One region of the Metabacillus flavus genome, then DNA from elsewhere that is predicted to be linked to it. Evidence: riboswitches for the same ligand, from Rfam matches in the RefSeq annotation. Region 1 holds a riboswitch; each other region holds the start of a gene.
What was found. A riboswitch is a leader RNA that binds a small molecule or an ion and turns the genes downstream of it on or off. The one in region 1 is predicted to bind cyclic di-AMP.
Positions count from the first base shown of each region.

Region 2: it holds a riboswitch for cyclic di-AMP, as region 1 does, so the genes downstream of both, J9317_RS17060 (dicarboxylate/amino acid:cation symporter) here and J9317_RS04985 (CBS domain-containing protein) in region 1, are expected to answer to the same signal.
Region 3: it holds a riboswitch for cyclic di-AMP, as region 1 does, so the genes downstream of both, J9317_RS06075 (APC family permease) here and J9317_RS04985 (CBS domain-containing protein) in region 1, are expected to answer to the same signal.

Region 1 covers NZ_JAGVRK010000001.1:937,088-947,812, reverse strand. Annotated here, with positions in the region: gene J9317_RS05020 (hypothetical protein) at 73-414, opposite strand; gene J9317_RS05015 (nucleoside deaminase) at 533-994, shown strand; gene J9317_RS05010 (MDR family MFS transporter) at 1,113-2,561, shown strand; gene J9317_RS05005 (dimethylarginine dimethylaminohydrolase family protein) at 2,645-3,493, opposite strand; gene J9317_RS05000 (hypothetical protein) at 3,636-3,932, shown strand; gene J9317_RS04995 (hypothetical protein) at 3,967-4,203, opposite strand; gene J9317_RS04990 (MgtC/SapB family protein) at 4,229-4,696, opposite strand; gene J9317_RS04985 (CBS domain-containing protein) at 4,722-5,138, opposite strand; cyclic di-AMP (ydaO/yuaA leader) riboswitch at 5,293-5,434, opposite strand; gene J9317_RS04980 (NupC/NupG family nucleoside CNT transporter) at 5,849-7,027, shown strand; gene J9317_RS04975 (MerR family transcriptional regulator) at 7,193-7,957, opposite strand; gene J9317_RS04970 (DUF1761 domain-containing protein) at 8,157-8,546, shown strand; gene J9317_RS04965 (hypothetical protein) at 8,637-8,981, shown strand; gene J9317_RS04960 (DUF5316 family protein) at 9,469-9,675, opposite strand; gene J9317_RS04955 (YoqH family protein) at 9,830-10,273, shown strand; gene J9317_RS04950 (PH domain-containing protein) at 10,275-10,725, opposite strand, start outside.
Region 2 covers NZ_JAGVRK010000001.1:3,300,357-3,311,081, forward strand. Annotated here, with positions in the region: gene J9317_RS17035 (FecCD family ABC transporter permease) at 1-135, opposite strand, end outside; gene J9317_RS17040 (ABC transporter substrate-binding protein) at 307-1,293, shown strand; gene J9317_RS17045 (ZIP family metal transporter) at 1,408-2,133, shown strand; gene J9317_RS17050 (TrkH family potassium uptake protein) at 2,203-3,537, opposite strand; gene uptA (undecaprenyl phosphate transporter UptA) at 4,133-4,729, opposite strand; partial or broken gene J9317_RS17060 (dicarboxylate/amino acid:cation symporter) at 4,863-6,109, opposite strand; cyclic di-AMP (ydaO/yuaA leader) riboswitch at 6,263-6,404, opposite strand; gene tatA (twin-arginine translocase TatA/TatE family subunit) at 6,433-6,630, opposite strand; lysine riboswitch at 6,844-7,020, shown strand; gene J9317_RS17070 (amino acid permease) at 7,142-8,575, shown strand; gene J9317_RS17075 (cation:dicarboxylate symporter family transporter) at 8,694-9,947, opposite strand; gene J9317_RS17080 (D-alanyl-D-alanine carboxypeptidase family protein) at 10,203-10,725, opposite strand, start outside.
Region 3 covers NZ_JAGVRK010000001.1:1,165,802-1,176,526, reverse strand. Annotated here, with positions in the region: gene J9317_RS06110 (helix-turn-helix transcriptional regulator) at 34-900, opposite strand; gene J9317_RS06105 (MATE family efflux transporter) at 1,025-2,392, shown strand; partial or broken gene J9317_RS20545 (DUF3977 family protein) at 2,679-2,825, opposite strand; gene J9317_RS06095 (TetR/AcrR family transcriptional regulator) at 3,014-3,610, shown strand; gene J9317_RS06090 (SGNH/GDSL hydrolase family protein) at 3,622-4,311, shown strand; gene J9317_RS06085 (SDR family NAD(P)-dependent oxidoreductase) at 4,336-5,142, shown strand; gene J9317_RS06080 (hypothetical protein) at 5,359-5,571, opposite strand; gene J9317_RS06075 (APC family permease) at 5,633-7,459, opposite strand; cyclic di-AMP (ydaO/yuaA leader) riboswitch at 7,597-7,746, opposite strand; gene J9317_RS06070 (hypothetical protein) at 7,884-8,018, shown strand; gene J9317_RS06065 (immunoglobulin-like domain-containing protein) at 8,061-8,885, opposite strand; gene J9317_RS06060 (carotenoid biosynthesis protein) at 9,070-9,855, shown strand; gene J9317_RS06055 (lysophospholipid acyltransferase family protein) at 9,824-10,480, shown strand; gene J9317_RS06050 (phytoene desaturase family protein) at 10,496-10,725, shown strand, end outside.

The DNA of each region.
Region 1 (10,725 bases):
TGGAACAGGGGAGGAATCCCAGGCAAGATTGCCAGGCAAGACGGAAAACAGGTGCGATGCCAGGCAAGATTCCTAGGCAAGACGGAAAACAGGTGCGATGCAGGCAAGATTGCCAGGCAAAACGTAGAACAGAGGGGAATCCCAGGCAAGATTGCCAGGCAAAACATAGAACAGAGGGGAATCCCAGGCAAGGTTGCCAGGCAAAACGTAGAACAGAGGGGAATCCCAGGCAAGATTGCCAGGCAAAACGTAGAACAGAGGGGAATCCCAGGCAAGATTGCCAGGCAAAACGTAGAACAGAGGGGAATCCCAGGCAAGATTGCCAGGCAAAACATAGAACAGAGGGGAATCCCAGGCAAGATTGCCAGGCAAAACGTAGAACAGAGGGGAATCCCAGGCAAGATTGCCAGACAAACGCTAAATATACATTTATTTCCACCCTCTATAAAAAGCAAATGCAAAACATTCCTATACATATTTTAGCATTTGATAGGGAATGACATCTTCATATGAAGATTTCGGGAGGAGTTTTATGGAAACGGAGCAATATATTAAACAGGCTGTGGGCCTAGCCAATAAAAATGTGAAGATGAATGGCGGAAACCCATTTGGCGCTGTCATTGTGAAAAAAGGAAAAGTAGTAGCTGAAGGGGTAAACGATGTTGCCGCAAGCTTTGACCCGACCGCCCATGCAGAAATACAGGCCATCCGGCAAGCATCGCAATCGCTTAAAACATCCGATCTATCCGGATGTACCGTTTATGCAAGCGGCCAGCCCTGTCCGATGTGTTTGAGCGCCATGTATTTCAGCAAAATCAAAGAGGTGTATTTTGCCTACTCGAACGAGGAAGCTGAACCTTTTGGCTTTTCAACGGCTCCAATTTATACACAGCTCGCCCTTCCGATTGGACAGCAGTCGCTGCCAATCTGGAAGGCTGAAGCTGATTATGCGGAAAATCCTTATGAGCTCTTCCATAAGCTTAAAGAACGATGATGATAGAGGGAATGCGACTTCCCTCTCTATTTTCATGCATTCGGAAGAATTCATTACATCTATCCTCAATTTAGTGGTAAACTTTCTTTTATTGTCATGATACAAGGGAGATTTTAACATGCGAAAAAAAATAATGGGCGCTTTGCTGCTCGTAACCGTTCTTGCCGCCATGGAAGGAACCATTGTCAGCACCGCGATCCCTCGTATAACAAGTGATTTATCCGGCATTGAACTTGTGAGCTGGGTGTATGCGGTTTATATGCTGGCAACAGCTGTTTCCGCTCCAATATACGGCAAGCTTGCAGATTTATTCGGCCGAAAAAAAATTATGGTTTATGGAATTATTCTTTTCTTAATTGGGGCTGCACTTTGCGGTATCGCGTTAACAATGGAGCAATTAATTATTTACCGTGCCATTCAGGGTCTAGGTGCCGGAGTGGTCATGCCGGTAACCATGACTATCATAGGAGATTTATATACAGAAACGAAAGACCGTGCAAAAGCACAGGGATGGATCAGTGCCGTATGGGGAGTCGCCGGCGTTCTTGGCCCGCTGCTTGGGGGATTTATCGTTGATACCCTTTCATGGAGGTACATTTTCTTCCTGAACCTGCCATTCGGACTAGTCGCTTTAATGATGCTTGTAAAATATTATAAAGAGGATGTTTCGAAGGAAAAGCAGCGCATCGATTATTTGGGAGCGGCAGCGTTCTCCATCGGAACAATCTCCCTTTTATATGCCCTGCTCTCCGGGAGCCAGTCACAGGACTGGAGCAACCCGCTTATCATCGGATTGTTTGCAGCTGCTTTTGCCGTCTATGGCTGTTTTGTATGGATTGAAAAAAGAGCAGCAGAACCAATTATTCCTTTGAACCTTTTTTCCAACAAACGTGTGCTGATTGTGAATCTGCTGACTTTGCTTACCGGTGCTGTTATTATCAGCATTACCATTTACTTGCCGATCTGGAGTCAGGGAGTACTGGGGAAAAGCGCTACAGCGGCTGGATTTATCCTCATGCCAATGCCTGTATGCTGGACATTCGGATCAATCATTGCAGGAAATCTCGTTGGCCGGCTGAAAGCTCAGGCAATTATTACGATGGGAACGGCCTTTCTAAGCGGCGGCGCACTCCTTTTATTTTCGTTATCCGCTCAATCACCTGAATCTCTAATCTATGTATCGATTGGACTGCTTGGACTGGGCATGGGGCTCATGACTCCGATTTTTATGCTGATCATTCAGGGGTCCGTTACTTCTAACAAAAGAGGATCTGCCGTTGCGCTGAACACATTTATCAGCACCTTCAGCCAGACACTCGGGTCAGCTGTATTTGGAACAGTTTTTAATATAGTGACTCTTTCCCAAGCCGGAAAAGGAAATCTTAATTTAAACGCTTCCTTTGATCACGGAAACGTTCAGGCCGGCGAACTTGCCGGCCTGCAGGGAATTCTTGCTTCAGGGGTTCATATTATATATGGAGGAACGTTGCTTCTTGCCATTCTAAGCTTTGGACTTTCCTGGTTTTTGGTTAAAGCTCGGGGAAATGAAGTACAGGGGAATATTTAAAGCGGTGCCTTTTGGGCATCGCTTTTTTTTGAAGTGATGTTCATGGAGCGGCGATGCTGCAAACCTCGATGAAGGATGCAGTTTTAACCCTCCCGCCGAAGCGGCATTGTACAGCATCGAAACGCACCGCCGGACTTAATGATTTCTGATAGATCCGTCTCAATGACTTCATAACCAAGCTTTCTTAGCTGGTCATTTGTATGCTTATTGTGAGGAAGAGCGATGATTTTTTTATTACCGAGGGAAAATACATTCACTCCGAGCCTGAACTGGTCTTCATCTTTTACCTCTATAATGGAAAAGCGGGATGACAGCAAATCGATTTCTTCCTGTCTCAACGCTTCCGGAAAAAGTAGTGCTTCTTTTTCTGAAATTATGTTAAAAATACAGTCTAAATGCAGATATTCCTTTTTAATAGGGATTGGAATAATTTCATAATCAGGCAGATGATTCTCAAGCATGGCAATACTGTCTTCAGATGTTCTCTCACTAATGCCTGCATAGACAGTATTACCGTTAATTAAAACATCCCCACCCTCAATGCCGGCGCCTTTTAAGTCCACATATTTAATTCCCTCTTTATCAAGCCATTCTTTCAGGATTCGTTCCTCTCCCTGCCTGATGTCCATCTCCATATTCGCTATAAACAGTGTATTTCCAAGTGTAAACCCAATATCCCTTGTAAATACCTGCTCAGGAAATTGCTCGTCCGGCTCAAGAAGATGTGTTTCAATTCCATTTTCCTTGAGTAAACGAAGGAATTCTCTATGCTGCTTTACAGCTTTTCCGGCATCAAGCTCTTCATCCTGAAATTCCTTTTGTGTTTCATTGATAATGTCTTCGATTTTCATGTACTGTGGCGGACATAAAAGAACGCTTTTAAGAGGCGCATATTCGCTTGAACAGCTTACCTGTATTTTTGAATGGGACATATGGAAATCCTCCTCATGCATCACTTCATGAGAAGTAGTGTTTCCATAATCGCTTAATTCAATCGCGCACATTCAGCTCTTTCATGAATGATTGATCTCCAATCAGCAAAACATAAGAAAAATTAAAAGGACCGGTGATTGCATGTATAATCGAATAGAAAATCTAAGAAACAGGCTTCCTGAGAACCACAAAAATATTGCAGTACTGACAAGCCACATTTTTGAGGCATTTGATTCATTAATTGAAGAGCACCGAAGATATGCAGGGGTTCGTGCTACGGCTAAAATACAGCCAAACCCTTATGAGGAAAAAACGTTTTTCGAAACGATTAATCAAGTAAAACAGATTATTTTGACTGAACTGGAAAAAACCGCGGAAGACATCGGCCATAAAGGAGATAAATACTGGAAAAAAAATTATCCTGATGGAGTGGAATGACAGGGGACTGGCTCCCCTCGTCATGAACATATGATTACTTAATTGAAACCTTATATAGAAAAGAGCCTTCCGCAGTAAACATTTCAGTTTTTACATGAATTTCCGGATTCGAAGCTAAGTGGAAAGCAAGTACGTATGCCACTTTATGATCAGGTGTAACGTATGTCTCATAAAGCTTTCCATACATTTCGTTGGCGATAGAATCTGACCACATCTCCGCTTCCCATAGCGTTTCAAAAATGCGATTGTCCTGCTTCCACTTTTTCTCCATAAAGGCCTCCCTGAGTTAAAATTCCTTATATAGACATTTTATCTTTAGATAGGACCTTTTGAGAAGAAGTAATTTTGCCGTGCTGATGATTATACCGGTCAATCCAGTCCGCCATTGGACGGAGAATGCTGTTGACGGCTACAACAATGATTGTGCCTGCAGTGGCTAATATCAAAAACCCTGCACCCGCAAGCGTACCGATAGCGGCTGAACACCAGAGAGTTGCTGCCGTATCCAATCCTCTAACAGTTAACCCTTCGCGAAAAATAACCCCAGCCCCCAAAAACCCAATACCGCTGACGATTTGAGCAGCAATCCTCATACTGGACTCACCGCCTGAGGCAAAGTCGAGCATAACAAATAGACATGCGCCTACGGCTACCAGAACATTTGTCCGAAGACCTGCAATGCATTTATGCCATTGTCTTTCAATTCCGATGACAATCCCCAGAAAAACAGCCGTCAGCAGTCTGACTAAAATTTCGTATTCCATAATTCTATTTTCCCTTCATCCAATATTATCTCTCTATTTTGTTAAAAAGCTGATCCGCACAGTATTCTATGATTTCTCTGCGCCTAATCATCCCAATAAAAATCCCCTGATCATCTACAACAGGGACAAAATTTTGCTCCATTGCCCTGGAAATAATTTGTTCCATTTTGGCGTGAATTGGGACCGGTTCATTCTTCCGGTGCATCTCCACATCCGTTAACCGGATTTTATTTGTACTGTCAAAGCTTAAATTAGGTGTATTTTTGAGCTTCCATAATAAATCACCCTCTGTCAGTGTTGCTATATACTTCCCCTCATCATCCAGCAGCGGAAGGGCTGAATAACGATGATACTCCATCTTCTCCAAAGCCTGTCTCATTGTAGCGTGAATGGGCAAATGGATAACTTCTTTCTTCGGTATTAAGAAAAACGCTATATTCATTCAATCGATAGCTCCTTTATTTAATCTATAATCTCTTTTAGCATTTTCTCACGCACTGACTTTTTCATTCCATAAGAAAAAGACCACTGGCACTTCACGGGCTATTGCTGAAAAAATGACAGCAAAAAAAGCCCCCAAAATAAGGCGGTCTTGTGACCTCCTTCGCTTTAGCCGACGAAGTTAGCTGACGGGCAGGATGGCGAAAGAGTCCTTTCATCCCTTCTGCTAAAGCAGAATTAGCCCCAAAAAATTGGTTCCTCCGTTCCCGTGTCCACGGGATTAAGCCAGTAAATTTTCATGTCTATCGTACTCCCTGCATAGCACTTTGTAAATGTGAGTTTCCGACTATATATTCGTATTTTTTCCATGTTATCAGACTTTCTCTTCCCATTACTTGTGCTTGCTTGGCGATACGTAAAATTGCTTGTGAAAAGATAACTTGGAATGGGGCATTACTAATATAAAGTACGCTAGAGGCGTGTAGTTTTTCACTAAAAAGAAAACGAATTCATTTTTATTTAAATAATCTCTTCCCTATTGCCTGTAAAACAGTATAATAGGAAAGGGCAAAAAAGGAGCAAGGATAAAAATGAGTTTTTGCTGTAATTTTGTACACTCTAGGGAATGTTTGGGTAAAGATAAAGGTAACCCTTTTTCTCACCACTCCGCCCCTCGTCATCATTCGCTTACTACATAAGGAGGTTGCTGCTATGAGTATCATCATTTCGCTTGTCGGTATCGTCGTGGTTCTGCTGCTGGCCTATTTGGTTAGTAACAATAAGAAGCAGATTAAGTTCAAACCAATTATCATCATGCTTGTTCTTCAAGTCGTCTTAACATTTATTTTCCTTAATACCGGAATTGGCCTATTTATTATCGAGGGAATTTCAGCATTATTTACGAAGCTCCTTGAATATGCTGCCAGCGGAATTAATTTCGTTTTCGGCGGAATTGCCAACCCTAAGGAAATGCCATTTTTCCTTAATGTTCTCCTTCCGATCGTCTTTATTTCAGCTTTAATCGGGATTGCTCAGCACATTAGACTTTTGCCTATCATCATTAAGTATCTAGGACTGGTTTTAAGTAAAATAAATGGCTTAGGAAAACTTGAATCCTACAATGCGGTTGCATCTGCTATTTTTGGACAGTCTGAAGTATTCATTTCCGTAAAAAAACAATTAGGCCACTTGCCTGACCACCGTTTATATACACTTTGTACATCAGCTATGTCCACTGTTTCCGCCTCGATTCTCGGCGCGTACATGACGATGATTGATCCAAAATACGTCATTGTGGCTCTTGTGCTGAATTTATTGGGCGGATTCATCATCGTCAACATCATCAACCCATACGATGTTGTAGACAGTGAAGACTTTATTGAAGTGCAAGAAGGGGAAAAACAGACCTTCTTCGAAATGCTGGGCGAGTACATCATGGACGGCTTTAAAGTAGCGATCATCGTCGGAGCGATGCTGATTGGTTTCGTTGCTTTAATTGCAGCCATCAATGATCTATTCAGCATCATTTTCGGCATCTCTTTTCAAACGATGCTTGGGTATGTGTTTGCACCATTCGCTTTCATCATCGGTGTACCGGCTGCAGAAATTGTACAAGCCGGAACGATTATGGCAACAAAGCTCGTTTCAAACGAATTCGTCGCGATGCTTGATCTTTCAAAAATGACCGAGCTCTCTGACCGGACAACCGGGATCATTTCCGTATTCCTCGTATCCTTTGCCAACTTCTCCTCCATTGGGATCATTACCGGAGCGGTAAAAGGATTGCATGAACAAAAAGGAAACGTAGTAGCCCGCTTTGGACTTAAGCTCCTTTATGGAGCAACATTAGTTAGCTTCTTATCTGCAGCAATTGTTGGATTGCTGATTTAAAAAAACGATGCGGCATAATCGGCCGCATCGTTTTTATTTGTTTTCTGCCCGCACTTGATGAAGAGAAAGCAGCCAGACTTCACTTTTGCTTACTATTAAAGGATAATTGCTGACTTATATCCTCATAAAAGTTCTGCAAGAAGCTCAAATCTCCGTGGAGCATACTTACTTCTTAAAACCTGTATAAACATGGATCGCATCCCGCAGAAATTCCGCTAGTCCGGCATGATTTTCATCGTAATAGGCTTTAAACCGCTCATCCTCTGCATACATATCTCCAAGGCCCGCATGTGCTTCACTGCTGTATTCAGCCCAGTAATACATGAGCCACTGCTTATGCAGGTCTGCCGTTTTTTGAGCAGCTGCACTTGAAGGATCACCCGTTTTAAAGGCTTCTTCCAATGAGGCTTTGACTTCTTGCTCTAGCTTCGTTACTTCCTCGTATTGCTCCTTCGTCATGTTCTGGAACTTTTCATTGGAGCGTTTAACCGTCTCTTCTCCATATTTTTGGCGGATTTCTTTCCCATATTTTTCTTCGTTCTCATCAATCATTCTTTGCTTGAAGCCTTCAAATTTTTCCTGATCAGACATCGTTATTCTCCCTTCGCCCGCTGAGATCGTCTTCTCCACATTGGAAATGAGCAAATCCAGCTGCTTTCGTTTTTCCAGGAGCTTTTCACGATGTTCAATAAGGGCTTTCGCTCCGTTAAAATGAAGGTCAGACAAAATCTCCTGAACCTGCTCAAGACTGACTCCAAGCTCCCGGTAGAAGAGGATTTGCTGCAGCCGATCCACCTCTGCCATGCCATAAATCCGATACCCCGATGAGTTCATTCTTGCCGGCTTAAGAATGCCAATCTCATCATAATACCTGAGCGTCCTAGCCGTGATCCCTGCCATTCTCGCAAGCTTTTGCACCGTATATTCCATCGGTGTTCACCTCCTGATAGATTCAGCTTACACCTTTACGCAGCGTGAAGGTCAATCAGTATTTTGAAAAAAACGGTAGAAATCCAGCCCGAAATTCTCCATAATAAAAAAAGACCTCATCCGATTGGCGGAACCCTTGCCTCACATGCCCCAAACCATATCATTGACCCTAAACCAACAGAAGAAAAGGAGAAACAATATGCTAATTAACGTGTCTGATTTAAATTTTTTAGCCATCCTGGCTGGAGGCATCCTGTATATGATATACGGAGGCATATATTATTCTATTTTACTCAAAGATAAAGGCAATTTTGCGCAAAATGAAAGTAAAGGCCCCCTTAAATATATCTTTTCTGTCATCGTCGCTTTCATTAGCTCGTTTCTAACAGCTATTCTGATTCAATCCATGGGTGCTGAAAACTGGCTTACCGGAGCTGGAATCGGCTTGATTATCGGTGTTCTCATCTCCATTGTGTATGTGAAAAATTCACTATTCGGATTAATGAGCAGAAAAGCTATGCTGATAGCAATCGGAGATCATTTGGTTATTTTTACGTTGCTTGGTGTTTTACACGGTTTATTAAACTAAAAAGTCTTCCTGGTCCGGAAGACTTTTTCTTTTTTTTCCAAATCGTCTAGTATAATGAGATTGTTACCATTATTTTGAAGGAGTGATACTATGAAACGCTTAGTCATGACTACGGCAGCTGCCGGTCTTATCTTCATCCTGCAAGGCTGCTCCAGCAATGCTCATGCAGAAAACTATAAACAGTCATCCATTGAAAGCACCTTCCCCATACCAGCCGATGCAAAAGAGGTAAAGAAAAAAGAGGACTCTGCAGTATATAGCCTGAAAGGATTGAAAGAAGAAGAAGGCTTGCCGAAAGAGTACCTTGCAAAATTAGAAGAAGATGGCTGGAAAGAATCAAAGTCTGAACAAATGGGTGCTATGCAAATATTTATTAAAGACGGGAAAGCCATAAAAGTTATTTCTCTAACCGATAGATTCACAATAGAAAAATAAGAACTTTGGATGAAGGGGGTTAAACAGAAAAAACGCCCGGGGAAACCCAAACGTGTTTTGCATTATTTTGCCGATGGCTCACCTGCAAATTCTTTTACTATTTCTTCATGCCCAACATCGTGGACTGTGCTCACTTCTGCATCCTTCAAATCAGTAACGGCATACCAATATCTTTTTTAACATTCTGACTGGAGAATTTTTTGCAGGAACTCCGCCTGATTTTTATGTTCCCCATTTGTGCTGCAGCTGTCTTTTCATGAACTCTTAATTTCTCCCACCGCCATATAATCTTTCCTGGATTTCCCCTGTATCCCCTGCTGATCAAGCAAATCCGTTATTCGTTTTATACCACAACAAACTCCCTTTTGTTTTTAATATTATGGCTATTTTAAAGCATGGTGTTGATTTTTTGACACCTGTTTGTTGATTGGAGCAGAAAGCGAACGCCTGCAGCGGAAATCAACAGCTAAGTTTAACAGCGCTAATATTATAAATACCAAAGCAGTCCAGAAATCCCCAGAAAAATCACTCCGGCTAATCCGGAAAACATGGCAATTCTAGACCGGAAAACACGGTGCTCCTTCGTCTCTGAAAAGAAATTTGCTCTCTGCTGCTGACCACCTGTCCAAGAACCAATCGAGATTCCTGAAATGATTATGCCGATGATGCCTGCTATTAAAAAAAACTGAATCATGAAAACCACTCCTTTCTTTCTTATCTTTCATACGTATCAACAAGGAAAAGTTTGCAATTTATTTGAGTTTGTTACATTCCCTTCGAAACTCGTCCTCCAATAATGTTTTCTTTTTAGGGAATCCTAAAGGAAATTCAAACGAAAGAGGTACTATATGAAATTCTCCCTATCCGTCCTTCTTCTCGCTACATTAATCAATCCCCTGAGTGCCAAAGCTGTCGAGATGCCATGCAGTATGATTTTGACACCACCCAATCAGAACTTATTCAATGCCAAAGGTGCCGCGCTTCTATATAAAGTGAAGCTTACACCTAGTTTTCCAAGAACCAGCATCAGTCTTCACGCCCTTCACTTACCAGCTCCACGGGACCTGGGGAATTTCGACAGCTATGAAGGGTTCGCCTTTATTCCAGGTGAAATCAGCTGGCGCTTCAGTCTGTATCCTTCTTCGTCTGCTGTAGATCCTGTTTGGGCCGGGAAAATTGATTCCATCACAGCGGGGCTTGAAAAAAGCAAGATTCAGGTTCGTCCTTCAAATACCAAATCAGGACAGCTTGGTCCAAGCATCCTTTCCGGGAGCATCCAATCATGCCACTAGGTTAACCCTTGCTCTCCTCTTTCTCCAGCAGTTTTAATATTTTGTCCGATTCAATTAAAGCATCTGTACAATTGTTTCTTAATTGCTGAAGAAACAAGCTTGGGTTTTGAGGAGAAATTTTTACACTTCCAAGCATCGCTGATTTGTAATAGAGGTCGATGGCATAACGGGCAGACAGGAGACGATAGCCTGTGTAAATATCACGTGTCGGAATTGCACGCGTGATGTCTTCATAAGGGATCCAGCTTCTTACCGGCCCTCCCTGCACAACCAGGAATTTGTCTTGAAAGGTATATCGAATCGATGTGATGGTCCAGAAAATAAAAACGGCTATAATGAGAAAAATGGCTGTCTCAACGATATACACGATACGGTCTGCTGTTTTATCAAAATAAAGAGGCAAAAAAAGAACAGCTCCAACAAAAATGATTGTACACACCAATATTTTCACA
Region 2 (10,725 bases), 2.4 Mb from region 1:
GGTAAATGCCTGGAAGGCAGTTGTCCAATTCGTCCGGGCATACCCGTACACGATACTTGCGCACATAGCAGCAGCAAGGATCAAGAACAGTCCTAATAATAGAATGAATTTTTGTGAGTAAGACTTAACCAGCATATTTTTTCTCCGTATTTTAATCATCAAGTTTTGACTTTTTCCAGTCTACGGTTATTGTAACAAATGAGAATGAATTTGAAAATCATTTTCAATTACGTGTTGACATCGCATACAAAAGCGACTTATTATTTTAATTGTAAATGAAAATCATTATCATATGGGGGTTTATAGATGAGTCGTACATACAGAAAGTCCTGGTTAAGCATCACCGCATTAATTCTTAGTCTTACCCTGTTGCTGGCAGCCTGCGGCGGCAATACGGAAAGCAAAAAGGAAGAAGCCAGTCCAGAAGAAACGTATCAAGTAAAGCATGCAATGGGTGAAGCTAAGATCCCGAAAAAGCCTGAACGTGTCGTTGTTTTAACAAATGAGGGTACTGAAGCTGCGCTGGCCATGGGGGTCAAGCCTGTTGGAGCGGTTCAATCCTGGCTTGGAAATCCTTGGTATGATCATATTAAGAATGATATGAAGGATGTAAAAGTAGTAGGAACAGAAAGCGAAGTAAATGTAGAAGCCATTGCTGCCTTAAAGCCTGACTTGATTATCGGCAACAAAATGCGTCAGGAAGCAGTTTATGAAAAGTTAAGTGCCATCGCGCCAACTGTATTCGCTGAAACACTTCGCGGAGATTGGAAGGAAAACTTCTCTCTTTATTCCAAGGCTTTAGATCGTGAAGAAGAAGGAAAGAAAGTTATTGCAGATTTCGATGCACGTATTGATTCCATTAAAGAAGAAAGCGGAGATAAACTTTCCCAAAAGGTTTCAGTCGTTCGCTTTATGGCCGGCAAAACCCGTGTTTACTACAAGGACACGTTCTCAGGAGTTATCTTTGATCAGCTTGGAATTAAGTACCCTGAAGCAACGGATAAGCTGTTTGCTGACAATCAGGAAGATTTGTTTGTAAGAGAAGTTGGCAAGGAAGCCATTCCGCAGATGGATGGAGATTTGCTCTTCTATTTCACTTATGCTCCCGAAGGGGATAAAGAAGCGGTTAAAACTGAAGAAGAATTCACAAAGGATCCTCTTTGGCAAAACCTTAATGCTGTGAAAAACGGTAAAGCTTACAAAGTAGATGATGCCATTTGGAATACAGCAGGCGGTGTTATGGCTGCAAACAAAATGCTGGATGAAATCGAACAATACATCATTCAAAAATAATACGAAAAGCTGAAGGGAATCTCTCCTTCAGCTTTTTTGATATCAGAAAGGAATACAGTTTTTCTCCTTAGGGTAAGGATAGAATAGAAACTCACGTAAAAGGCTGGTGAAAATATGGGGCAAGCAGCATTATGGGGCGCTTTTGCGGGATCGTCGATTTTAATCGGTGCGCTTTTGGGAATGCTGAAACGAATCCCTCCGCGCATGGTTGGATGGATCATGGCATTTGGAACAGGAGTCCTGATTGGAGCTGCTTCCTTTGATTTGTTAGAGGAGTCTTTGGATGGAGGGGGAATCACTTCCACCACGATCGGCTTCATTGGAGGAGCTCTGCTTTTCACGGTAAGCGAGCTCATCATCGCCAACAAAGGCGGACATCAGAGGAAGAGATCCAAGGAAAACCCTGAAAATCATTCTGGCGTCTCGATTTTTATAGGAACGATTATTGACGCCGTGCCTGAATCCGTCATTATTGGTGTAAGCATCCTTCAGCAGGGCTCTGTTAGTATTTTGATGGTTATTGCTGTTTTCATCAGTAATTTCCCAGAAGGATTGTCAAGTACAACCGGTTTGATTAAAGATGGTTATTCAAGAAAGAAGATTTTATTTATGTGGGTAATTGTCGTTTTGCTGGCTACGGTCAGTTCTTTGCTCGGTTATTCTCTTCTGCAAAATGCTTCACCTGTTTTCACGGCTTCAATTGGAGCCTTTGCTGCTGGAGGCATCATTGCAATGGTCGCTTCCACCATGATGCCGGAAGCATATGAGGAAGGCGGTCCAATTGTAGGAATGATCACTTCTTTAGGTGTTTTATGCTCGATGATTTTATCTCAGCTATAAGCATATTAAAAGCCCGCTCATCAATAGAAGCGGGCTTTGTTTATTCCATTTGCAGCGTGCACAATCTCATCATCCAGTCAGGATATCCTCTTTCGGGTATCTCACTAGCTCTTTTCCGGAAGGTGTGGCGAGAGAATAAATAAGGGTTAGCGGTCCAACTTTCCCAAGAAACATGATAAAGACGAGAACAATTTTTCCGAAATCCGTAAAGTTGGCTGTTACTCCCATCGAGAGCCCGACGGTACCAAATGCTGAGACTACTTCAAACGCAATCTCCAGGAAGGATTCATTTTCTGTAATCGTCATGAGGAAGATCGCAGCGACGATAAAAAGAATAGATATGATGGTAATGGATAATGCTCTTACAATGTAACCCCCATCAAGTGCACGCTTGCCAACGGTAATTTCCTTTCTCCCCTTTAAAAAAGTCAGGGTAGCCAAAAAAATAACGATGGCCGTGGTCAGTTTAATTCCGCCTCCTGTTGAGGCACTTCCTGCTCCAATAAACATCAGAATCATGATGAAAAAGATGGATGCTTCATGCATAGCTCCTATATCAAGTGTATTGAATCCGGCAGTTCTTGGTGAAACTGCCTGAAACCAGGATGCCCACAGCTTATCTGCAAGTGAGAGCCCTCCCAGTGTACCCGGATTTCCGTATTCAAGAACAAAAAGAAGCAGCATCGACATCAGATTTATAACAAGCGTGGCTATCAGCATAATTTTTGTATGAAGGCTGAATTTCTTAAACCGCTTATTCTGCCACATATCCACCAATACGGTAAAGCCTATTCCACCTACAATGAAAAGAGCACTAATGACGATATTGATAATGGGATTCCCGACATAATTAATTAGATTATTAGAGAAAAGACCAAATCCTGCATTATTAAACGCGGAAATCGCGTGGAAAAACCCATAAAAAACACCTTTTCTCCAGCCTAATTCAGGGACCCACACAATCGATAAGAAAATCATTGCGACAAACTCAATGGCAAAAGCAAATATGAACATGTACTTCACCAGGCGGATGACACCGCCGATATTTGTCTGATTTAATGCCTGCTGCATCACCATTCGATCTTGAATACCGACTTTTCTTCCAAGCATCATGTAGATCAGCACGGCAAATGACATAATTCCAAGTCCGCCAAGCTGAATCAGGAAAGCGATTACTGTTTGTCCAAACATTGTAAATGCTGTGCTTGGATCCACGGAAGAAAGACCTGTTACGGTCATAGCAGATGTTGTCACAAACAAAGCATCTACCCATGAAATTCCTTGGGTAGTGGACAATGGGAGCTTTAGCAGGCAGGTGCCTGCCGCAATACCTATAGCAAATGTTAAAACAAGCAATTGAGATGGTTTCAGTTTAATGACTTTCGGCATCTTCATCCGCTGCATTCCTTCCTCCTCAAAACGGGCTATATGTTCATTTTTTCAAATAACAAGCAGGATATCTCCTTTTCCTGCTTGTTCTTATGCAGGGGAACTTCATTTCTCTATATCCTAACCATATTGCAGGAAAACCCGGCTCGAATATTCAAATCGTTTAGGGATTGTTGATTTATTTTATCTGCTGCGACTAAATCCGCCATGCATCTGCCTCTCCAAACACTTACGAGGTTAGCTGTCGGATTGGCCATAAAGGAGGAGCTTTCACCGCCATACAGTTACGGCTTCCACGCTCCAATAGATACAGAGCTAAACATAAGTGAAACCTATCGTTTGAATGGTACGAAAGTATCTTACCTTTGATTGATGGGATAGTAAAGGGTAAAAAAGTATACAAAACAAAACTGTTCTATTCTTTTTATAGAATATTAGCACCTGATGATCGGTGCGGAAGGCGTGAGACTCCGGCGGGAGCAGCGGGACAGATGAGGTCCCGATGGTGTAAAGCGGCATGGAGGCGCAAGGATAAGCAAACGCCTGCAGAAAATCAGCAGCCAAGATAAACAGAGCTAAATGTAAAAAAACTCTGCGAAATTTGCAGAGTTTAAATGGTTTTGCTTTTTCTTGAACTTTTAGCAAAGAGATACACGGCTATAATCAAGATGAAAATGATAACAATCGGAATAACAAATGGCTGGGCATATTCCTTGATATGCATCCAATTGCTTCCTAGCTGTATGCCTAAAAACAGAAAGAGAATCGTCCATGGGATAATGGCAGCTACTGTATAAAGAGTAAACTTCCATACAGGCATTTTAGCGATCCCCGCCGGAATGGAAATAGCATGTCTTACAACCGGAATAAATCTTGCTGAAAAAATAACGCCTGTTCCATATTTTTCGAACCATTCTTCTGACATATCAAGGTGCTTCCTTTTTATGAGAAGATATTTACCGTACTTTTCAAGAATAGGCCGCCCTCCAAAATACCCAAGCCAATAAAGGAAAAGCTGAGCAAACGTACCGCCGATAACACCGGCAACAACCGCTCCAAACATTTCTATTCTTCCAAGGGAAATCAGATAGCCCCCGTATCCGAGGACAATTTCACTCGGTATAATTTCAATCATCAGTCCAATGGCGATTCCTGCATACCCTAAATCCGCTAACATTTCTAAAATTCCAAAAATGAATTCTTTCATTTGCCGCTCCTTTGCTTCTCAAAAATTCTATATTCTACTATACGCCCTAAGCAGACAAGTATTCAACCTAATATTTATTGGTGAAGCATGAAAAGACCTGCAGCAAAATCGCTGCAGGTCTTTTCCCTTACTATTACATGCTCTCCGCTATTTTTTTGTCGGGAGGCATACTTCCGTTTTTCTTCTCTGATTCGGCTACAATTACCGCACATGCTGCATCTCCAGTGATGTTAACTGTAGTACGGGCCATATCCAATAGACGGTCAATTCCAAGAATAAGGGCAATCCCTTCTACAGGAAGATTAACCGAATTTAGTACCAGTGCAAGCATAATCAGTCCGACTCCAGGGACTCCAGCTGTACCGATACTTGCAAGCACTGCTGTAAGAACGACGGTTAAGAGCTGTGTAATCGTTAGATCCTGTCCATATACCTGTGCAATAAATACAGTGGCAACCCCCTGCATAATCGCCGTACCATCCATATTAATAGTGGCACCGAGAGGCTGAACAAAGCCGCTGATTTGTTTAGGAACACCCAGATTTTTTTGCGCCGTTTCCATGGATACCGGCAGCGTTGCGTTACTGCTGGATGTGCTGAACCCAACTGTCATCGCTGGAGCAAAGCCTTTAAAGAACCAAATCGGGCTCTTTTTCGCCAATAACATGATGCTTGAACCATAAGTCAGGAAGGCATGAATGACAAGGGCCAGTACAACAACGATAAAATAAAGCCCCATTGCCTTAATGGCATCAAAACCCTGACTCCCTACTGCTGTCGCAATCAATCCGAACGTACCGTATGGGGCAAATTTCATGACAATCCCAACCAGATACATCATTAAATCATTTCCCTGTTCAAGAATCTTTTTTACTGCAGCCGTTTTTTCCCCAAGCATCGCAATACCAAAGCCGATGAAAACAGAGAAGGCAATGATTTGCAGCATATCACCGCTTGCCATTGCTTCAATTGGATTTTTGGGGAAGATGTTTAATAGCGTATCAGAAACAGAAGGTGCTTCCTCTGCTTTATATTCCGTATTTTTCGTGTCAAACTCTCCTGCATTTCCAGGCTGAATAACTAAAGCAAGGACAAGGCCAATGATAATGGCAATCGCAGTAGTCGATAGAAAATAGACGATTGTTTTCCCTCCAATTCTTCCTAGTTTTTTTGGATCTCCCAGCCCTGCAACCCCTAATGTTATAGAAAAAAAGACAATGGGAACTACGAGCATATTGATTAAATTAAGAAAAATCTTACCTAAAGGAGTAAATAGAAAGGTATCGAGCTGCTTAAATAGGTCAGGGGAAGTAATATTCAAGATAATTCCGACAATTCCCCTGCAATCAAACCGATAATGATTTTTGTGGCTAATTTCATAGACTACCTCCTGTTGTTAAACTATTCAAAAAACTATAGCTCACTAGTTTTTCCCAAAACAAGCTGTTGCTAAACATATAAAGCACGCATAAAAAGCCGCGAGAAGAGATCTCACGGCTTTTACAGTCAAATTAAACGATCTTTCCTGCTTAACATTCCAATTTAAAGGATCTCTTAGCTGTCGGATTCGGACGAAGAGAAATGTCCTTCCTTCTATTAAATGGATTCACCCCAAGTGCCCTTGCACTTGTTTTGGTTCCCCCTCTCCCTTATTGGAACGAAGACAAAATAAAAACAGCCTGCCTAAGCAAGCTGTAAGTTCATTATGGGCGTGCCTGTTCTTCTGTCTTTTTAGCCGCTGCCTTATCGTCGTCTTCTTCCATCATTCCGCGTGTAGCATTTTTAAATTCACGAAGCGTTCTGCCCGCCGCTTTTCCAAGCTCCGGCAGCTTTTTCGGTCCAAATAACAGCAATGCTACGACTAAAATCAATAAAATTTCTCCAAACCCCAAACTGCCCATCTATTTAACCCCTTTGTGTTACAGTTTGTCACTCTTGCCTAAATTATAGGGGATACCGGCAAGAATTCCAAGTGAATTCTGGGAATAATCTGAGCTGCCACGTGATGAAAGGAATTTTAAGGAATTCTTCTTTACCTGTTGACGGTATTAAGAAAATCATTTATTATACTCAAGAATCGCAATTAAATACGTCAAAATCCTCACTCTATATCTCGGTGAGGTAGAGGTTGCACCGATTATGAGTAATCAGTCAGAAGCCGTTGGGGCTAGTGATGACTGCTGAAAGGAAAAGGTGCCGAAGCAATCTGAACCAACAATCAGATTTGCTGGGCCTGTATTAAATAAGTACAGGACTGCCGCAATCTTCATCCGCGGAGCGCTATCAGGAGATAGGTTGAGGCGACTATGTATACAAAACGCATGGATTGCTCCATGCGTTTTTATTTATGTACATAATCTCATCCGTCTTCCTTAAGATAAGTAATAGAAAGAAATAGGGAGGATTTATAATATGGAACAAAAAAAATGGGGCTTCTGGCTTCTCTCCGCATTTGTTATCGGAAATATGGTCGGATCCGGTATCTTTATGCTTCCAAGTACGCTTGCGCAAATGGCAAGCCCGATGGGGGCAGCCTCTGCCTGGCTGGTGACGGGTCTTGGGGTATTAATGATCGCTTTCGTATTTGGAAATCTTTCCATGAGAAAACCTGAATTGACGGGCGGACCGCAAAGCTACGCTAAGGCGATGTTCAAATCTGAAAAAACCGGGAAAGTAGCGGGTTTCAGTATGGTTTGGGGCTATTGGGTTGCGAACTGGATCAGCAACGTTGCCATTATTACAAGCTTTGCAGGTTATTTATCAACGTTTCTTCCTGTAATGAAGGATCCTGCCGTTCTTTTCACCATTGGATCACAGGATTTTGAAAAAGGCAGACTTCTTACGTTTGCTGTTTGTACGATTTTGCTGTGGGGCACTCATACCATATTGGTGAATAATTTAAATGCTGCCGGCCGGTTAAATTTTGCCGCAACGGCTTCAAAAGTAATTGGATTCATGCTTTTCATCGGAGCTGCTTTGTTTGCATTCCAGGGTGCTTCTACAGGTGAATGGTATTTCGATGTACAATCTGCTGCAGGAGAACCGCAGGGACTTTTCAAACAAGTTCAGCTTGCTGCTGTTTCCACACTATGGGCTTTTGTTGGAATTGAATCCGCCGTGATCCTCTCGGGACGGGCCCGTTCACAGGCAGATGTTAAAAAAGCAACCATCTTCGGACTGTTTGTAGCATTGACTATTTATATGATTACAACGTTGCTGACCATGGGGGTTATCCCAAGAGAAGAACTTATGCAGTCAGATAAACCTTTTGTGGATGTATTATCTCTATTCATTGGAGACGGCGGCGGAATCGCGATGGCTGTGCTTGCCTTAATCTCTTTGTTCGGATCTACTCTTGGATGGATCCTAATGAGTTCAGAAGTGGCTTATCAGGCAGCTAAATCAGGTATTTTTCCTGCTGCATTTGGTAAGAACAACAAAAAAGGAAGTCCTGTTGTTTCCCTTACGATTACAAACATTATGTCCCAGCTGTTTATTTTCTCTGTTATTTCAGGAACAATCAGCGAGGCTTATACGTTCCTCACTACTTCTGCCACACTCGCCTACTTGATTCCGTACCTTGTTTCATCTATTTATTATTTGAAGCTGGTCATCAATGGCGAGACGTTTAACGAAATTAAAGGTTCAAGATTAAGAGAAGGAACCATTGCTTCTTTGGCCCTATTGTACAGCGTGTATGTCATCATCTCAGGCACATCTGATTTAAAAACTTTTTTCCTCGGAATAGGGTTGTTTCTAGTCGGGTTTATCGTATATCCGCTGCTTAATCGAAATAAAAAATCTGAAGGCAGGAAGCTTGAGACAGACACGGAAACATTAAAATAAAACTTGGCAGCCAGCAGGCGCTCGCTTTCCACTCCGTTAAAAATCAATACAAGGCTTTAACAATTATCAGCTGAAAAAAGCCATAAAAAAGAAGCTGGCACGATGCCAGCTTCTTTTTTTACGCTGTTTTTCTTGCTTCCTCTAAAGGTACAGGCTTAAATTCGCCTTCCCATTTCGAGATAACAACGGCTGCTAAAGAGTTTCCTACGATATTTACTACCGTACGGCCCATATCAAGCAGACGGTCGATTCCTGCTATGAAAGCAAGACCTTCAACCGGGATTCCGACAGTTCCCAATGTTGCAAGCAGAACAACGAAAGAAACCCCAGGCACACCCGCAATCCCTTTAGATGTAACCATAAGCACAAGCATAAGAGTCAGCTGCTCTGCAATCGACAAATCAATGCCGTACATTTGGGCAATGAAAATGGCAGCAAGAGCCTGATAAAGTGTTGATCCATCCAGATTAAAGGAATACCCGGTCGGGATAACAAAGGAAGTGATGGCTTTCGGACAGCCAAACCGTTCCATTTTCTCCATAATCCTTGGAAGCACCGTTTCTGAACTGGATGTAGAGAATCCGAGGATCAATTCATCCTTCAGAAGCTTAATAATATGAAAAATGTTTACTCCAACGATTTTCGCAGTAAGCCCAAGTACGACAACAACGAAGAAAATCATGGTAGCATATACTAAAATCATCAGCTTGCCAAGAGGTATTAAAGAATCAAGTCCGAACTTTGAAACAGTAATTCCAATTAGAGCAAATACACCAAATGGTGCGAACTTCATGACTTGATTTGTTACATAAAACATGGTGTCTGCTGTTCCCTGGAAGAAAGCGAGCACCGGCTTTCCGCGTTCACCAATTGCTGCTACTCCTAAACCGAACATAACAGAGAAGAAGATAATGGCGAGCATGTCCCCTTCTACAAATGATTGGAAGATGTTTGAAGGTACAATATGAACGAATGTATCGGCAATCCCGTGGCTTTCTACACCTTCAGCCGTATCCACATAGCTTGAAATATCGGTTTTTTCCAATCCATCCTTATCAACTCCTGCACCCGGCTGAAAAATATTAGCCGAAAGCAAACCGATGACAATCGCGATTGTTGTAATGATTTCAAAGTAAATAATGGTTTTGCCACCAAGTTTTCCGAGCTTTTTGGTATCACCCACACTCGCAACTCCGACAATAATACTGGAAATGACGATTGGAATAACAATCATCTTAATTAATCGTAAAAAGATATCTCCAACGGGCTGGAGGTAGCTAACGACAGTCGGGTTACCATAAAAAATAGCCCCTACCGCGATACCAAGCCCAAGACCTATCAATATTTGCCATGCTAAACTGATTTTCTTCACATAGAACAACCCCTTTACTGTAATGAATAATCCAAAAAAAGAAGAAATTGGGAACTAAGGGTTTAGATTACGCCTTTTACTCTGTGCACGCTGATAGTTCAATATCTTATCTGATATTTAACTTTTTTACAATACAATTTTCGACATAATTTTCACAATTCAGAAATGAGTATTCTCGAATTAGTATTATGGCAATATATTCAGGACTATCGTCTGCCTTTATATCAAAATAATTCTTTAATGGCAAAAAGAGCTTCAATATCTTCTGGTCTGATAATAAAGCACTCCTCCAACTCCAATAACTAACAGAGAAGCCATTACAACCGCCAATAAAAAATGGGCGTGGAAAAAACTATTTTTTCCAGAATGGGCGTGTTCGATGGATGGACTTATTCCCTGTCCTTCAGGAACAGCTGATTCCAAAGGGGCTTCTGCCAGATTTCTGCCGTCTTCTCCCTTTACAATTAGCTGATTTGATTTGCTGATTTGAGTTGTTACTTTTTCTCCATCATACTTCGTATAAAACAATGGATGTGTTAATTGAAGCGGTTCTTGCTGTTCGTTTTTCAGAGATGCCGTAGGAGCTATATTTTCTGTTTCAAAATGAGTGAATCCATAATCAAGCAGCTTCTTGGTATCATCATAGGTCCCTTGATCGTCCCGGGATTTGAGGGTAACTGCGATGAGGCTCAGTCCATTTCTTTCTGCTGAAGTAACCAGCGTATAGCCTGCTTGGGAAACAAATCCGTTCTTTCCACCTGTTACACCGTTATAGGGC
Region 3 (10,725 bases), 230 kb from region 1:
TGCAGTCTCGATTCCTCGACAGTGTATGAACTCTCAATCACGCAGCCTGTTTATCACCTTTCGATACTCATTCGGTGTCATGCCCTCCGTTTTGCGAAACAGCTTTGAAAAATAGGTAGCATCATTGATTCCCGTTTCTGCTGCAATGAATGCAATTTTATCATCTGTGGTAGCTAAAAGCCTCTTGGCCTGTGAAAGCCGGTATTGGTTTAAATACTGTGACGGAGTAAGCCCAAGAGTTTTTTGCATGCAGCGAGTGATGTAATCCTGATGAAAAAGAATGTTCCTCGACAGGTCCTCCATCCTGATTTCCTCATGATAATGTGCCTGTAAAAACCGAATGGCTTCATTTGTCACCTGTTCAGCAGCAGTAGGGATATTGAGTGCCTCTTTTTGCAGATGAACCATCAATTCCTGAAAATACAGCTGCTGTCTTAGAGGGAAATCAGCTGACTGGCTTGTAATACTCAGCAGGTTTTCAAGTAATTTTTCCGCTGCCATCGGATGCTCAAGCCGAGCTTTTTGTCTAATCCGAAATTGATATTCAGCAGGCTGTTCAAAATCAGCCTCTTTTTTTTGTGCATCAAGCCAGTTGTCGTGCCCCTCAGTGTGGACACCAAATTCCCCTTCGGCTTTAAAATGCAGCCAAAAAACCTCCGTATTCACTGTACTTTCCCGATGGCCATAATGCTCCCGGCCCGGTATCAGCATTAAGTATTCTCCATCCCTCACACTATACGGAACTCCGTTTTCCGTCATATACAGTTCACCCCGCTTCACATACAGCATGTCAAATACACTGAATGTTCTTTTAAAATGGCGGTTTCCTGCTTTAAAAGAAAATTGGCCCCCTTTAATAAAGGTTGGGAATGGCGGAACATGAAAAGTCAGAAAAGACATACAATAGCAAGCCCCTCTCAGGTCGTATTTTTCCAAGTTTAATCGGTTTGCTCTCTTTCTATTATAATCCAGCCGCTGTAAACTAGGAATCGCTGTATTACATACAGCAGGGGAGGAATACAGATTGACTAAAAATATAGATAAAAAACAATTAACTTTATTTGCTTTAACATGGCCGATTTTCATTGAAATTTTTCTTCATATGCTAATGGGAAACGCCGACACATTTATGCTCAGCCAATATACAGATGATTCAGTGGCAGCAGCGGGCGTGGCTAATCAGATTTTAAACCTGGTGATTGTCATGTTCGGATTTATTGCAACAGGGTCAGTCATCTTAATAACACAGAATATTGGAGCAGGGAAAGAACAAGCTGCTAAAGATGTGGCGATCATGTCGGTAATTGCCAATTTAATGATAGGACTGCTGGTCAGCGTCGTTCTTTTTGCGTTTAGTAAACCCATTCTTCAAATCATGAACCTTTCCCCTTCCCTCTTGGAAGAAGGAAACAAATATTTAGGAATTGTCGGCACCTTTATCTTTATTCAAGCTTTGATCATGACAGGCTCCTCTATCCTGCGGAGCTACGGCTATACGAAAGATACCATGTTCGTTACAGTCTGCATGAATGTACTGAATATTTTCGGGAACTATTTACTGATTTTTGGAGCTTTTGGCTTTCCTGAAATGGGGATTCAAGGGGCAGCCGTTTCAACCGTGTTTTCAAGGGTTTTAGGGCTGATGGCTGTGGGAATTCTCCTTGTAAAACGGATTCCGGCTCTAAAAACAATCATGGACCTTAAGTGGATCCACCTGAAAAATCTGCTAAAAATAGGCATTCCCTCAGCAGGGGAACAGCTTGCCTATAACATGTCCCAGATGGCCATCACCTTCTTTGTGGCTATGATTGGGACTGAAGCACTAACTACCAAAATCTATGCTCAAAACTTAATGATGTTTATCTTCCTCTTCAGCATCTCCGTCAGCCAGGGTACGCAAATCCTTGTTGGCCGGATGGTGGGAGCAAAGAAATATGAAGAAGCATTTAATCGCTGCATGAAAAGTCTTTATCTTGCGATTGGCGCATCTTTATTGATGGCAGTCATTGTAAGCACCTTCTCGGATAACCTGTTTGATTTATTCACGAACAACGAGCAAATCATTCAAACCGGCAGTATGCTGATTCTGCTAACCATTTTACTTGAGCCCGGAAGAGCCTTTAATCTCGTGATCATTGGAGCACTTAGAGCAGCCGGGGATGTGAAATTCCCTGTTTATATGGGGCTGATTTCAATGTGGGGGATCAGCGTCCCTGTCGCCTACCTGCTTGGTGTTCACTTCGGATACGGTCTTGCAGGCGTATGGATTGCCTTTATTCTCGATGAGTGGACAAGAGGAATTATGATGTACATCAGATGGAAATCAAGGAAGTGGGTATCAAAAGGATTTGTAGAAAAGGAAAAAACCGCCTTGCAGGAGCAGACGGTTTAACAGGGAGAGCGCCGGTTGATGCCGGCGCTTTTTTACTTTTTTATTACCTCTGTTAAACTTGGTTGTTGATTGCAGCTAGCAGGCGCTCGCTTTCCGCGGGGCGGGCGGTGAGCCTCCTCCTCGCTTCGCGACTGCGGGGTCTCACCTGTCCCGCTGCTCTAAGCTCGGAGTCTCGCGCCTTCCACTCCAATCAACAGGTGTTAAAAATCAATACCGGGCTTTAACAGAGCCTTTTTATTAGATACTTCTTGTATAAACATGATGTGCCAGAATCCCCGGCAAACGTTTAAGAACTGACAATCCCGATAAGCATTTTGAAAGACTTTTGGTTCTTCTTCATCCTTTTAACGCCTTCCTTCGAATCAATAATTAAAACATCATAATGTATCCATATACATAAATAGATTGAACAGAAATGGATAGGACCTGATAGTCCTTTCTCTTCTACTTAAATACCATTGCCTTTCTCTGTCTCCGTTCTGATTAACCTCTTATTCCCAATACCGATAAAAATCTTCTTTACAATTTAATGAACACTTCAAAAATGCTGACTTACTAAAGGAAATTTATGTATAATAAAAATAGAACGGCCGTTCAATTCAAGAGAGGAGATTTCATTTCATGCCAGGCACACGCCGCTATGACAGCGGGAATACGAGAAAAGAAATCTTAGAGCATGCTCGAACCTTATTTTCTCAAAAAGGCTATAATCAAACATCAGTTGCTGATTTAGCCAAAGCATCCGGCTACAGCAAAGGGCACATTTATTATCATTTTGAAAATAAAGAAAAGCTTTTTGTGCTGCTTGCACAGAGAACGATGAAGGAATGGAATGATAAGTGGATGAAAAAAGAACAAATCTATCAAACTGCCAGCGAAAAGCTTTACGGAATGGCTAAACACGTGCTTTATCATTACCAAACTCCGCTGCTCCGTTCCGGACAGGAGCTTGCATCCAATCCGCAGTCCAGCCCTGAATCTGTTAAACAGCTATACGAATTAGCAGTGGTCCCCATGGCTGCCTACAGGGCTATTTTCACAGAGGGAATCAAAAATGGGGAATTTGCTGCTCATGGGAGCGCAGACCAATGGACGGCTCTTTACGGAACCTGGCTCGGTGGACTGTGCCAGCTTACAAACACTCAGGAGCCAGCTTCCCTGGAACCGTTATTTCATGAAGCAACATCGATATTTCTAAAGTCCATCCAATCCAGTTAGGAGGAAAAAAGATGAACATCGCACTGATCGGCGACAGTTTAACTGAAGGAAGACCCGGTATTCCTTTTTCCCGGCTGTTAAAAGAACAGTTTCCCGGTTTCCGGTTTGATAACCTGGGAAAAGGAGGAGACACAGTCTTGAGCCTGTATGCCAGACTATCCAAAAAGAAGCTTCCCGCTCCATATGATCTCACCTTTCTTTGGATTGGTGTGAACGATGTATACACGAAAATGCTGAATGCCCAAGCTCAGATTCCTGCCAAAGATGAGAAGGAATTTGAGGAGGTGTACAAAAAATGCGTGGAAATCATACTTGCCTCATCGAAACGGGTTGTTCTTGCCACACCAGCCCTAATTGGTGAACATGTTGACAATCAGGCAAACAAGCAGCTTAGAGCTTTATCCTCCATCATCCTGTCAACAGCAGAAAATCATCCAAAACTCCTCTGTCTAGACCTGCACACAATTTTTAAAAACCACCTTGCCCATACAACAAGCTCAGATTATATCTCTGTGAAGGTTACTCGGATTATGGCGGATGCTCTTTTTTACAGAAAACCTTCAAGAATTGATGAACTATCCAAAAAAAGAGGTCTCCATTTAACGCTGGATGGCGTACATTTGAACAGCCTAGGTGCCCAAATCGCTGCCAGTGAATATGCACAACTTATCGAAACGGAAAATAAGAAGGCAGCATTATAACTCTTTCAGTCAGGGGATGATGGGATGGAAGACAAAAAGGTCGCAATTGTAACCGGCGGAGCCTCGGGAATTGGAAAAGCACTATGCATGGAATTATCCAGGCAAGGAGCTGCTGTCATTATTGCAGATATTAATGAAGAGGAGGGAATGGCCGCTCAAGCATCAATACCCCATTCGGCATTTGTTTATTGCGACGTAACCGATTTCAGCAGCATGGAGCAAATTATTAATGGAGTATGTACGGAATATGGAAAACTTGACTACTTATTTAATAATGCAGGAATTGCCCTGTATGGGGAGTTCTCGGATATGAACCTTGACCACTGGAAGAAAACAATGAACGTGAATGTATGGGGAGTGATACACGGAACACAGATTGCGTATGCCATAATGAAAAAACAGGGATTCGGCCATATCGCAAACACAGCTTCCGCTGCAGGACTCGGTCCATCCCCTGTTTCAGCTGTTTATTCGGCAACCAAGCATACCGTTGTAGGATTAACGACTTCGCTGCATTATGAAGCTGCAGCCTTCGGAGTGAAGGTGACCACCCTCTGCCCCGCCTTTGTGGACACCCCAATTCTCAGCAAAGCAGAAGCTGTTAATCTGGATAAATCCATCATCATGGAGCAGTTCAAAAAACAAAAAATGATGTCCCCTGAAAAATTTGCAAAAATTGCTTTAAGAGGTATACACAAGAATAAGCCGATTATTTGCCCCTTGCCCCTTAGAAAAACATTGGATATCTTCTTCACCCTTTTCCCTGCTGCACATACATCCCTAATGCGTCTTGTTTGCAGGGTTAGCAGGAAGGCACGGATTTCTGCCTAACAAATAGATATTGGCTGTCTAGCAGACTTGCTGAGAATAAGTGCATCTAGATTGACCCCCTCCCCCCTGAGGCAATGATAGATTCCAGGGGGGTATTTTTTATATAGGTACTTTGAACAATTATGGTTAGGCTGATTGGAGCGGAATCTGCGCGACTCCTGCGTGAGCAAGCTGCAGTTCCAATCAGCCAGCGCCAATACTAATTGAAACCCGGCTTTACCAAAATCCCACTGGTTCATTGCTCTCTGGTGCCAATTCATCTACCTTCTCTTCTATCCTCTGAAGTCTAACATTTCTGCTTTTCATTCCTTTAACACCCTTTACTGCAAACACAATGACAGCTGCAGCGAAAACGATAAGGATTAAAAAGGCAGCAAGCTGAAAAATAATATCGCCTATATTGTAATGCCCCTGAACAGTTGCCAGCATTGAAGCCTCTCCTCTTAAAAAGCAAAGAGCCGATCATTGTTCCTAATCGGCCCTTTCCTCTTTATTTTTTCAAATGATAAGGTACGGTTGTAATAATTACGTTCCTTCTATAAAGGAGGAATGCACGAATCAATAAGCTGGATTGATTGTGAAGAATATTGTGCCAGCCTTTTTTCGGGATAAATTGCGGGATGACCACTGTAACCTTGTAGTTGGATTCCCTCGCTTTTTTCTCCACCGTATCGACGAATTTCGTTAATGGATTAATGATGCTGCGGTAATGGGATTGCAGGGTAACAATCCGAACATCCGGCTGCCATTTTTTCCATTTTTCTTCAAACTTCCTCTCATCCTCGCGTTCAAATGAAATATAAACAGCAATGATTTGATCAGGTGAGAGAGATTTAGCATAGTTTAATGAATTTTCGACGACGTGTGTAATACCCGCAACAGGTACGATGATGACGTTTCCTTCAATCGGAATTGCCGGCTCGCATGTCGTAATTCTAAGCTGATCTCCGACTGCGTCATAATGCTTCCTGATCTGGTGAAACAGCACAATAATGATTGGCAGGAAGACCAAGATGGACCAAACCTGCCCGAATTTTGTTAAAAAGAATATGATGGTTACAATGAAGCAGATCACTGCCCCCGTTGTATTGATAATAAATTTAGGCATCCAGCCTGCCGGTTTTTCACGCAGCCATTTTACCATCATTCCTGTTTGGGAAAGAGTAAATGGAATAAATACTCCAACTGCATAAAGCGGAATCAGGTGCTCTGTCTGCCCTTTAAATGCGATAATAAGGATAATAGACAAAATGGACAGAATGATAATTCCATTTGAATACCCTAACCGGTCACCGCGAACCGTAAACATTCTAGGGATAAACTTATCCTTCGCAAGATTCACTGCAAGAAGCGGGAAAGCGGTGTAGCCCGTATTCGCCGCTAAAATTAAGATCAGGGCAGTTGTCCCCTGAATAAAGTAATACATGAAGTTCCGGCCGAAGGTTTCTTCCGCAATTTGAGATACGACCGTTACCTCTGCATTTGGAATAATTCCATAGTAGTAGGCCAGATACACAATTCCAGTAAACAGAATAGCGAGCAGGGTTCCCATAGCTATGAGAGTTTTAGCCGCATTATTAGGCGCCGGATTCTTAAAATTGGGAATCGCATTGGAAATTGCTTCAACCCCTGTCAGGGCTGAACTTCCTGATGCGAATGCTCTTAATAAAATGAATAAACTGATCCCTGCAACAGGAGTACCGACCGGTGTATGGAGATCAGGTGATACATGACCTGTTAATATATTGTATATTCCAGCGCCAATCAAAATGAATAAGGCAAAAACGAACAAATAAACAGGATAAGCCAAAACAGAAGCAGACTCCGTTACTCCCCTTAAGTTTAAAATAGTCAAAAGGATCACAAAGACAATGGCAATCTCAACATTGTAGGGATGCAAAGCTGGAAACGCAGATGTAATGGCATCCGTACCTGCAGAGACACTTACCGCAACCGTTAATATATAATCAACCAGCAAGGAACCGCCGGCAATCAACCCCGGATTGACACCAAGGTTGTTTTTCGAAACAACGTATGCTCCTCCTCCGTGAGGATACGCGAATATAATTTGACGATAGGATAATATAAGAGCTGTCAGCAGCACCAATACGCCCAATGCAATCGGAATCGAATACCAGAAAGCTGCCGCGCTAATTGTCACCAGGACAATTAAGATCTGCTCCGGACCATATGCAACCGAGGACAGTGCATCAGAGGAGAGGATGGCCAGCGCCTTCTTTTTGTTAAGCTTCTGTTCACCGAGCTCACCTGACTTTAATGGCCGCCCGATTAGAAGCCTTTTTAATGAATGAATCAAATTTTTCACCGCCATATAGTAGTAAACTTAAGTTGCCCTTTTTTACCCGTAAAAATTAAAATCCTAACAATAAAAATGCCTGCAAGTCATGTTTAACAGACTTGCAGACATGTAAATTCCTGTCTCACAAGCTCCACCTTCCTTCTCATATAACGCTGACGAGGTTAGCTGCCGGATTCGGGCCATTGAGTAGCCCTACCTGTTAAGGATTCACCCCAAGGATTCATTATGTAAAAATCCATTTCTAACGGGTCCCCCGTATCACACGATTTAAGCGATTTAGAAACATGAAACCGTTGATTATCATACTCCCCTCAATAGGAAATGTAAATAAAAATTTTCGCTTTATTTTCGAATGGCTAAATAGAGATAAAATCGTTCCGAATCGGAAACAATAAATCATAAAAAGATTGGAGGAAAGACCATGTTAAAAGAAAAGAAACCGTTATTAACTGATGAATTCTTAGACGCTGTAGAAAAGGAGATCTCGGATCTATACGGAGTTCAATCAATTGAGGAAAATGAGATTCCTTCAGAGGGCGCACTGGCTGATCAATAAAAAAGAGCATCAGGAGGAGATGCTCTCTTTACTAATACCATATTATTTTATTTCAAATTCTGCTGCCAGATCAGTCTTCATTCTTAATTCATTATGAACGTCCTTTACAACTCTGTATTTTCCGGAATGTAATCTCGATGTATCAAGCTTTAATGTTTGGGATTTTCCAGGAAGTACGGTAATTCCTATACTCTTAAATGCCATATCCAGATTTAACTGTTTCCATTTACCTGCCGTCCATTTTTCGAAATGATACGATTCTCCGGTTAATAATTCCTGAGGACCGTAATTTTCCAGCGTTAGTTGAAGACTGTCCGATTTTGATATCTTGTTTTTATTTAGATATACCTTTGCGTTAATTTCAGCTGTTGGAACGTAAATGAGCTCAACGGCTGTATCCTCTACCTGTCCGGCTTCATCCAGAATTTCAATGCTAATCAAATACAGAGCATTTTCTTTATCAGGCAAAACCGCAGAGAAGTTTTCCATTTTTGCCGTCTTTTCCGCAACCAGTTTCAGTTTTTTGTAATGGCGGTCTCTTTCTGTCAGCTGATAGCGGATGGTTTTCTCAGCAGAAGCCACTTTTATCACAGCATGTACAGGGGATTTCGCAGACATATAGTACCCTGAGGTATCAAAGTGGAAGCCTCCCCTTCTCTTGAAATACTTTCCCGTATGGGGACTATATTCTGTTTGCTTGTGAATGTTTAACGGCCATACAAAATATTCATCTTCCTTGCCTGGAGCTCCGATTTGAGAAGGCAGCTCGCCATCAGCATAACCTGATGTTTGAGCTTCCTCTTTTGAACAAGCGGAAAGTGCCAATGCTGCGAGCATGAAAAATGCCATGATTTTTTTTAGCTTCATGAATTCTCTCCCTTATTTAGTAGTCGAATCCCTTCCATAGCAGCAACAGGGGTATGGAAAAAGCGTTACATTATCAAATTAGTCGACTTCGGATGGTAAAAGTTTCAAAATCAGCCATGCAACCACTCTTTTCTTGTGCAGTCTGCCTCCCTTTGCCTATAATGACGATAAAGAGGTGAAGAATTTGAAGGCGGATCATTGGCTTTATGTTTTTTTTCTTATTTGGTACGGCTGCGGTGTTATTTTGCTTGGGTTTGACATTCTGCCAGTTTGGCTGGAATGGGCCAACGTTGTTTTTCTCATAGTGGCCGGAATTCTTGGAGGAGTATATTTCTATCATACATACGGCCCGAAAATGGGGATTGGCTTATCATTGACGGTCATCCTTCTTTCTATTTTCGCTGAGCATCTGGGTGTGGAATACGGAATCCTTTTCGGCGACTACTATTATACAAAGGATTTCGGTCCTCAAATTCTGGGTGTTCCCATTGCGATCGGCTTTGCATGGCTCATGGTGATTGGCGGTTCACATGCTATTTTAAAAGCCTTTTTCCCCCATGCTCCCATAATCGTTTTCAGTGCAATCGGCGGGCTGCTGGCAGTAATGATTGACTTAATCATCGACCCCGTCGCAGCTGAAGTAAAGGAATACTGGGTTTGGACAGCGGAAAGTTTTTATTACAACATCCCGTTTTCAAATTTTTCAGGATGGTTCATTACGGCGTTTGTTCTCCATTTGATTATTGGGCTGGCGGAAAAAGAGCGATACACACACGTTCCGCTATGGCAAAACCGGATTACGGCTGTGTACTTTTTAGTGCTGTTTATGTTCGTACTGCTGGCGGCGCTTCATTCCCTCTGGCTTGCTGTCGGCTTCTCCATGATTCCTGCAGTACTTGTACTGGCATGCTATATTTTCTCAGTAAAGAGGGGTTCACATGATCGAAGCCAGCAAAAGCAAGTGGTTTGATTTTGGATTTTCCCAATATACCAAAAGGCTGTTCAAACATCATTTTAAAGGAATCTATATACATACTGAAGAAAACCTGCCCTTGAAAGCACTGTGGTGTGCAAATCACAGCACCTGGTGGGATGGCCTTGTCCTTCATTATATAAACAGGACGGTGCTTAGACAGGATTTCAATATAATGATGCATGAGAAGGGCCTTAAGGATTTCCCCTACTTCCGCCGGCTAGGAGCGTTTTCTGTGAACCGGGAAAACCCGAGAGATATTATTCAATCAATTAAATATGGAGGATCGCTCCTTAAAGAGGGCAAGAGTGTCGCCATTTTCCCGCAGGGAGACGAAAGACATCTAGAACAGCGGCCTTTAGAATTCCTATCAGGTATCATAGCCATGGCTGAGATCAGTCCGGAAACACCGATTCTGCCGATTGCCCTTTACTATTCATTTGGATCCGAAAAGAAACAGGAGCTTTATATTGCCATCGGCGAGCCGATTTCCTATTTAGATTTGGGCGGCAGCCGGAAAGAAAAAACAAGAATTCTTGAAGATCTGTTTACCGCTGGGCTTGACGAGCTGAAAAGAAAGGTCATTTCGCGTGATACAAACGATTTTCTAAACGTTCTTTAAAGGAGAAGGAAAGCGATGAAAAAAGCCGTAGTGATCGGAGCGGGCCTTGGCGGTCTTTCTGCAGCAATCACCCTTGCCAGTAAAGGCTGGGACGTCACCGTGGCTGAAAAAAACAGTCATCCGGGCGGAAAAATGATGCCGGTGAAACTTGGATCGTTCCACTTTGATTTTGGACCGAATACAATTACAATGCCTCAGGTTTTTGAAGAGGTTTTTCATAAGGCCGGCAAAAAAATGCAAGATTA